Regions from separate parts of the Glycomyces mayteni genome, predicted to be linked through region 2. Evidence: riboswitches for the same ligand, from Rfam matches in the RefSeq annotation. Region 2 holds a riboswitch; the other holds the start of a gene.

Region 1 (3,848 bases), on a different contig from region 2:
GGAGATCGGGCGGGGGATCCGGCCGTGGCTCAACGGTAACGCGGGCCCGCATTCCGTCATAGACTCCCTCGTATGCGCATCGGCGAGCTGTCGGAGCGGACGGGCGTCCCGGCCGCCACGATCAAGTACTACCTGCGGGAGCACCTCCTCCAGGCGGGCGAGCACGGCGAGGGCAACACCGTCGAGTACGGGCCCGAGCACGTGCACCGGCTGACGCTGATCCGGGCCCTCTCCGAGACCGCGGGCCTCTCGGTGGCGCAGATCGGCGAGGTCCTCACTGTGCTTGCGCGCCATCCGGAGTCGGCCTTCCAGGCCCTCGGCGCGACCCTCGCCGCGACCCACCGCGACCCGACGTTCTCCCTCGCCAGCGAGGGCACCACGGAGGCCGCGGAGCGGACCGTGGACCAGCTGCTGGGCGAGTACGGCTGGGCCGAGGTGGCGCCGCCGATGTACCGCGACGCCATGGTCACGGCCCTGACCGCGTTCTACCGCTTGGGGAACCCGGACCCGCAGGAGGTCCTGGAGCACTACGCGGACGCGGCGGCGGCCCTGGCCTCGGCCGACATGGAGGCCGTCGCGGAGGCCACGAAGGTCGAGGGCGTCGACGTCGAGCAGGCCGTCACGGCCACCGTCCTCGGCGAGACCGTCTTCGCGGCCCTGCGCCGCATCGCCCACATCGCCGCCTCCGCGCGCACGCAGGCCGCCCAGGGCCCCTCGGGCACAATCTAGGACGTGAACGCACTCCGCTTCGACCGCGACCCGAGCCGCCCGAACCTCCTCCACCTCGTCTACGACGAGGTCGTGCAGGCCACGATCGACCTCGACGACCCGTCCTACCTGGACGCGGAGTACATGCAGCGGATCGCGTACCTCGTCGACGCGGCCGCCGAGCCGAAGCGGCCCCTGCGGGTCCTCCACCTGGGCGCGGGCGGCCTCGCGATGGCCCGGTACGTGGCCGCGACCCGGCCCGGCTCCTACCAGCAGGCGGTCGAGACCAACGACGACCTCATCGAACTGGTCCGCGCCGAGGCCCCGCTGCCGCGCGGCGTCAAGGTGAAGATCCGCCGCACCGACGCCCGCGAGGCGATCGAGTCGGCCCCCGACGCCTCCTACGAGCTGATCATCACCGACGTCTACGACGGCGCCCGCGTCCCCGCGCACGTCACCAGCACCGAGTTCCTCCACGGCGCGAACCGCGTCCTGCGCCCCGGCGGCCACTACGCGGTGAACCTCTGCGACGGCGGCCAGATGAAGTTCCTCAAGCCCGCCCTCGCCGCGATGCGCGAGGTCTGGCCCCACGTCGCGGTCATGGCCGAGCCCGCGGTCCTGCGCGGCCGCCGCTTCGGCAACGTCGTCGCCGTCGCCTCCAGCACCGAACTGCCGATCGCCGAACTGCGCCGCCGCTGCGCCGGCGCCGCCTTCCCCTGCCGCGTCGTCGAGGGCGCGGAGCTGCGCGAGTACATCGCCGGCGCACCCCCGGCCACCGACACCACCGCCATCAAGTCCCCGCCCCCGCCCCGCTCCCTCCGCAGCTTCTGACCGCCACCCGGCTTCGGACCGCCGCCGAGCCTCCGCCACCGAGCCCCCGCCGCCGAGCCCCCGCCGCCGAACCGCTGTCGTACCCCTCGGGCACGTTTGAAAGCGGGGGCGACTCGCGACGCGAGGGGTCCTCGCGAACCGTCCCGGCGGACGGTCCAGCCGCGGGTGGGCCGTTCGGACAATAAAGCCGCAGGATAGTGGCCCTGTCTCCCGTCGCGTCACGACTGTCCGGTCTCGATCGGTGAAGGCGCTCACAGAGGACTTGGCGATCCGGGTCACCCCGTACTAACGTCGGCGCCTGTTCCGGTCGGGTCCTCAGGGTTCCCCCAGAGACCCACCCGTCCGGACCGCCGAGCCGCGCAGCGCATGACGCCCGTTCCTCCCGGTGCAGGGCGAGACACCGCAACGCGGGCCGGGGACCCAGCCGCGCCGTCCCCCCATCCTGACGGCGCCGGGGTGAATCCCGCCGAGAGTCTCGGCGGGTAGGGCGATCTTCCCTGCCCGAACCCGACAGCTAACCCGGTAGGCGGCCGAGGAAGAAAGGCCACCTGGTGGCTCAAACCTGCACAGACATCGACCATCGCTCGCGCGCCAGCGCGATCCTCCGCCGCGTCGCCGCCTACACCGGCGTGACCGTCGCCACCGTCGGGCTCGTGACCGCGTTCGCCGGCAGCCGCGCCCACGCGGCCGACATCGACTACGACTCCGCTTCAGCCGCCGAGATCGAGGACCACCTGGAGGACCTCGAAACCGAGCGCGACACCACGGCCGCCACGATCACCGGCCTCCAGACCGACCTCGCCGCCGCGCAGGCCGTCATCGACGCCGCGGCCGCCGACTACGGCTCCTCCGACGTCCAGCTCACCTACGTCACCGCCGCGGTCGAGTCCGCCGAGGACGAGCTCGGCGCGAAGGTCTCCACGCTCGTCGCGTACGCGCAGGAGCAGACCGACAAGTACGCCGAGGCCGAGGCCGCCGCCGAGACCAGCGAGACCCTCACCGCGCAGATCGCCGACCTCACGACCGAGGTCGACGGGCTCGACGCGCAGATCGAGGAGGCCCAGGACGCCTACGACGAGGCCGCCGCGGCCGAAGCGGCTGCCGCAGCCGCGGAGGCCGAGAGCGAGAGCGCCTCGACCTCGTCGTCCTCCTCCTCTTCCTCTTCGTCCTCGTCCGGTTCGACGGCCGAGTACAGCGCCGACGCCGCGACCGCCGCGGTCCAGTTCGCGCGGGACCAGCTCGGCGAGTCGTACGTGTTCGGCGCCGCGGGCCCCGACACGTGGGACTGCTCGGGCCTGGTCACGGGCGCCTACGGCGTCTCCGGGATCTCCCTGACCCACTCGACGTGGGCGATCTGGGACGAGACCTCCTCGATCGGCCGCGACGACCTGAAGCCGGGCGACCTGGTCTTCTACAACGGCCAGAACCACATGGCGATCTACATCGGCGACGGCAAGGTCATCCACGCGCCCAAGCCGGGCGACGTCGTGAAGATCTCCGACCTCGACATGGGCATGTCGATCGACGGCTACCGCCGGGTCTGATCCGCTGCGGGGCGGCCGCTGCGCGAGCAACGCTCGCGTTCGCGGCCGCCCCCGCTTTCAAGCGTGCCGGCCGGGTACGACACGGCGGCGCGGCGCGATCCGCCGCAGACGGCAAGACGGAGGGCCGGGGCTTTCGCCCCGCCCCTCCCCCGTTCGTATCAGCGTTTACGCCTTCAAGCCGCCTCGGCCATGACCTGGTCGTTGGCGAGCTCCTTGAGGCGCGCGAGCGCCTGGATCTCCAGTTGGCGGATGCGTTCGCGCGACAGGTGGAACCGGTGCGCGACCTCCGTGAGCGAGTGCTCGCGGCCGTCTTCGAGCCCGTAGCGGGCCTTGACGATGCCGGCCGAGCGCTCGTCGAGGTGGTTGAGCATCATCTCGATCCGCTGCCGCTCCATCCCGGCGAGGACGACGTCCTCCGGGCTGGGCTCGTCGGAGTCGGCGACGAGGTCGCCGAGGTTGGTGTCGCCGTCGTCTCCGATCGGCGTGTCCAGCGAGACGGTGTCCTGGCTCCAGCGGATGAGCTCGTTGACCCGCTCGACCGTGACGCCGAGCGCGGCGGCCACCTGGTCGGGTTCGGGGTCGCCGCCGAGTTCACGGGTGAGCTGGCGGGTGACGTTGCGCATCCGGTTGACGTCCTCGACCAGGTGCACGGGCAGGCGCACGGTGCGCTCCTGCTGGGCGATGGCCCGGCTGATCGCCTGGCGGATCCACCACGTGGCGTAGGTCGAGAACTTGAAGCCGCGCGCGTAGTCGAACTTCTCGACC
Region 2 (3,848 bases):
CGCTGGGCGTCTCGACGTGGCTGATGAAGGGCTTCTTCGACACGATCCCGAAGGAGCTCGACGAGGCGGCGACGATCGACGGGGCCTCGCACGCGCAGATCTTCTTCGGGATGATCCTGCCCCTCGCCGCGCCGATCATCGCGATCTCGGGCATCCTCGCGTTCGTGGGCACGATGAACGACTTCATCCTGGCGTCGCTGTTCCTCACCGACCGGCCGGAGATGACGCTCGCGGTGGGCCTGAAGACGCTGACGGCGGACAACTCGCCGGCCTCGTACTTCGGGATCTTCGCGGCGGGGACGCTGCTGACCTCGGTCCTCACGGTCGGGGTGTTCATGAGCCTCCAGCGGTACATCGTCTCGGGTCTGACCGGCGGCGCCGTGAAGGGCTAGGAAGACTGCTGCTCGACACGCGCCCTCCGGGGCGCACGGGCCCGGACCGGCGGGAGCCTCCCTCCCCTGGTCCGGGCCTTTCCGCTTGCGCGGGAACGGTGCTCGCGGGTTCAGTCCCGGAAGAGGTCGGAGAGGAGGGCGAGGGGGGTCTTGAGGTCGGCGTACTCCTCCAGCTCGATGACGGTGTGCTGGAGCTGTTCGAGGCCGTAGGCGACGACGGCGATGTCCTGGGCGGGGGATTCGAGGAGGTCGATGACGCGGTCCATGAGGCGCAGGGCGTCGCCGAGGGTCCGGAGGTCGTCGGCGTTCTCGGTCCGGGCGCCGGGGTGGGTGTTGAGGGTGACGGCGTCGGGGTCGTCGACCGAGGGGGTCCTGTCGCCGGTGAGGCGGTCCCAGTTGGCGCGGCGCTCCTCGTGGAAGCGGGCGAGTCCGGCGCGGAGCAGGACGGCGCGGGCGACGAGCTCGACTCGTTCGCCGGGCGGGAAGGCGTCGGACATGCGCGTGCCGCCGCTCAGGACCAGTGCGGGGGGCGCTCGGCGAGCAGGTCGCGGTCGCGGGCGGAGAGTTCGCCGCGGGTGCGCCGGGGGGCGGGGGCCTCGCCCCAGCCGCGGTCGGTGTCGTCGGAGGTCTGGTCGGGGAGCACCGAGAAGTCCTCGTCGAGCTCGACGGAACGGTCGTCGTCGGAGACTGCCATGCACCGACTGTACGTCAGGGGGTCTCGGCGGGTGCAACGGTGAGGCCCTGAACACCCGGTGAACGGGTGGTCAGGGCCTTGCGGTCGGGTCCTCAGGAGGCGGTTCCGACGAGTTCGTAGCCGGCCTCGTCGACGGCGGCGCGGACCTGGTCCTCGGTGAGGGCGCCCTCACTGGTGACGGTGACCTTGCCGGTGTCGAGGGCGACGTCCACCCCGGAGACGCCGGGGAGGGCGGTGAGTTCGGAGGTGACGCTGCCGGCGCAGTGGCCGCAGGTCATGCCCTTGACGACGTAGACGGTTTCCATGTGGACTCCTTGTCAGGTTCTGAGCAGGCGGGCCACCGCGTCCGAGGCTTCCTTCACCTTGGCTTCGGCGGCGGTCGGGTCACCGGAGGTCTGCGCCTCGGCGACGCAGTGGGCCAGGTGGCCTTCGAGGAGGCTGAGGGCGACGGCCTGGAGTCCCTTGGTGGACGCGGAGATCTGGGTCAGGATGTCGATGCAGTACTGGTCGTCGTCGACCATCCGCTGGATGCCGCGGATCTGGCCCTCGATGCGTTTGAGGCGTCGCGTGAGCGCGGCCTTGTCGCCGTGGTACCAGTAGTGGTCGTGCCCGTGACCGCCGTCGTCGGGTTCAGGGGCGTGCGCGGTGTCGTCGCTTGCCATGTCGCTTCCCTCCGTTCGTCAGTGTATACCCCTGCGGGGTATTGCGGCAACTGCTCGTTAGCCCTGAGCAGCGGCCCGTAGTATTCCGTGCCATTGTGCGAGAAATTCTCCCCCCGGGCTTGTCTCGACTCATATTGGGCTCTAACGTGAACCCGTCGCGTCGGAAACTCGGGTGCACCCCGCATCCGCCGCGCGGCACCGCCGAGTCGGCCCGGGTCCCGTCGGGTTCGAGCCGGGGAACCAGCAGTCGGCCGCGTGCAGGGGCCGACGGGGTGAATCGCATGCAAGCGTAGGGCGACCCTTCCTTCCGCCCGAACCCGACAGCTAACCCGGTAGGCGGCCAGAGGAAGGAGCGCATCCCTTGGTGCGTACCCGGCGTATCGCTGCCGCCGCCTTGGCCGCAGCACTGATCCCCGCGACGGCGGCGCTGTTCACGTCCTCGCAGGCGTCGGCGCAGACCAGCGACGAGATCCAGGCGGAGATCGACGAGCGGCACTCGGACCTGGAGAAGGTCATCGAGGACTACAACGCCAAGCGCGAGGAGCTCGACGACGCCAACGCCCTGATCGCCGAGATCCAGGAGCAGCTCCCGGCGCTGGAGGAAGCGGGCCTCGCCGCGCAGGACCGGATGGCCGAGATCGCCTCCACCGCCTACACCGGCGGGGACTTCGCGATGGTCAACTCGGTGCTCGCGGGCGACCCGTCGGACTTCGCCGACCGCCTCATGTACCTGTCGAACCTCTCGAACGCCGAGAACGCGGCGCTCCAGGACTCCCTCGCGCAGATCGAGGAGCTGGAGACCCGCCAGGCGGAGCTGGAGGCCCTCCAGGCGAGCGCCGACGAGATCCTCGGCGAGATCGAGACGCAGCAGGAGGAGATCGAGGCCGAGATCGACGCGCTGGAGGAGGAGTACTCCGACGCGTACGCCGAGGAGAACCCCGAGCCCGACTGGGGCGACTACTCCGGCGACTCGGCGGTCGTGGCGTTCGCGTACGACCAGCTCGGCGACCAGTACGTGTACGGCGCCTCGGGACCGGACGAGTGGGACTGCTCGGGCCTGACGCAGGGCGCGTGGGGCGCGGCGGGCGTGGGCCTGTCGCACAACACCGCGATGCAGTGGGACGAGACGGCGCGGATCTCCCGCGACGAGCTCCAGCCCGGGGACCTCATCTTCTACAACAACCTGGGCCACGTCGCGATCTACATCGGAGGCGGCGAGATCATCCACGCCCCGAACTCCACCACCGTGGTGAAGATCGCCGACATGGACATCATGTCGATCGACGGGTACGGCCGCCCCTAGCGGCCGCGTCCGTCACCGGCCGCGAGGCCGGGCGCCGAACCCCCCGGCGGCGGCGCGGGCGCTCCCGATTGCTGACCCTGCTGCTGACCCGCAATAGCCCCACCGCCGCCGGGGACCACCTCATAGTAAAGAAGCCCTTGCGAACCGCTCAGGCGGGCCGCAAGGGCTTCTCACGTTTCGGTTGCCGGCCGGTCGGAACCGGCCCGGCCGGTCACTCCGGCTGGTGCTCCTCGAACGTCCACGAATAGCGGGCCCGGCGGCCCGTGCCGCCGCGCTGCCAGCGCTCGGGCCCGGTCGGGGGCCGGTAGTCGATGCCCATGGCGTGCAGGCGCTCCAGGTGGTCGCCGAGGCGGTCCTGCACCGGGTTCGCCTCGCGCACGGCCATCCCGGTCCACCCGACCTCGGCGAGGACGGACAGTCGCGGGAACGCCGAGTACTCCACGTCCCGCGGGGTCGGCAGGTACTCCGACCAGAGCTGGCACTGGATGCCGAGGACCTTCTCGCCGTCCACGCCCGCCGGGACCGGGTCCCAGCCCGCGACCTTGTCCACGGTGGTCAGGCCGTGGATGCGCAGGGGCTCGGCGGGGTCGTCGCTCTCGTAGTGGTCGTAGTACGCGTACGGCTCGGGCGAGGCCACGACCATGTGGCCCGCGGCGATGGCCTTCTTGACGTAGGCCTCGTTGCGCCACACGTGGACCACGGCCTCGGCGGGCGCGCCGCCGTCGAGGATCTCGTCCCAGCCGATGACCCGCTTGCCCATGCCGGCGAGGTGGTCGCAGAACGCCTTCGTGAACCAG

The links. A riboswitch is a leader RNA that binds a small molecule or an ion and turns the genes downstream of it on or off. The one in region 2 is predicted to bind cyclic di-AMP.
Region 1: linked by a shared signal. The riboswitch ahead of ACFFXY_RS13835 (C40 family peptidase) and the one ahead of ACFFXY_RS04780 (C40 family peptidase) in region 2 are both predicted to bind cyclic di-AMP.

What each region holds. Positions count from the first base shown of each region.
Region 1 is NZ_JBHMBP010000003.1:279,951-283,798, forward strand. Features, by position in the region: gene ACFFXY_RS13825 (MerR family transcriptional regulator) at 73-729, shown strand; gene ACFFXY_RS13830 (spermidine synthase) at 733-1,539, shown strand; cyclic di-AMP (ydaO/yuaA leader) riboswitch at 1,928-2,083, shown strand; gene ACFFXY_RS13835 (C40 family peptidase) at 2,091-3,083, shown strand; gene ACFFXY_RS13840 (sigma-70 family RNA polymerase sigma factor) at 3,257-3,848, opposite strand, start outside.
Region 2 is NZ_JBHMBP010000001.1:1,029,390-1,033,237, reverse strand. Features, by position in the region: gene ACFFXY_RS04805 (sugar ABC transporter permease) at 1-392, shown strand, start outside; gene ACFFXY_RS04800 (hypothetical protein) at 503-889, opposite strand; gene ACFFXY_RS04795 (hypothetical protein) at 904-1,086, opposite strand; gene ACFFXY_RS04790 (heavy-metal-associated domain-containing protein) at 1,179-1,391, opposite strand; gene ACFFXY_RS04785 (metal-sensitive transcriptional regulator) at 1,404-1,748, opposite strand; cyclic di-AMP (ydaO/yuaA leader) riboswitch at 1,938-2,103, shown strand; gene ACFFXY_RS04780 (C40 family peptidase) at 2,143-3,051, shown strand; gene ACFFXY_RS04775 (beta-N-acetylhexosaminidase) at 3,263-3,848, opposite strand, start outside.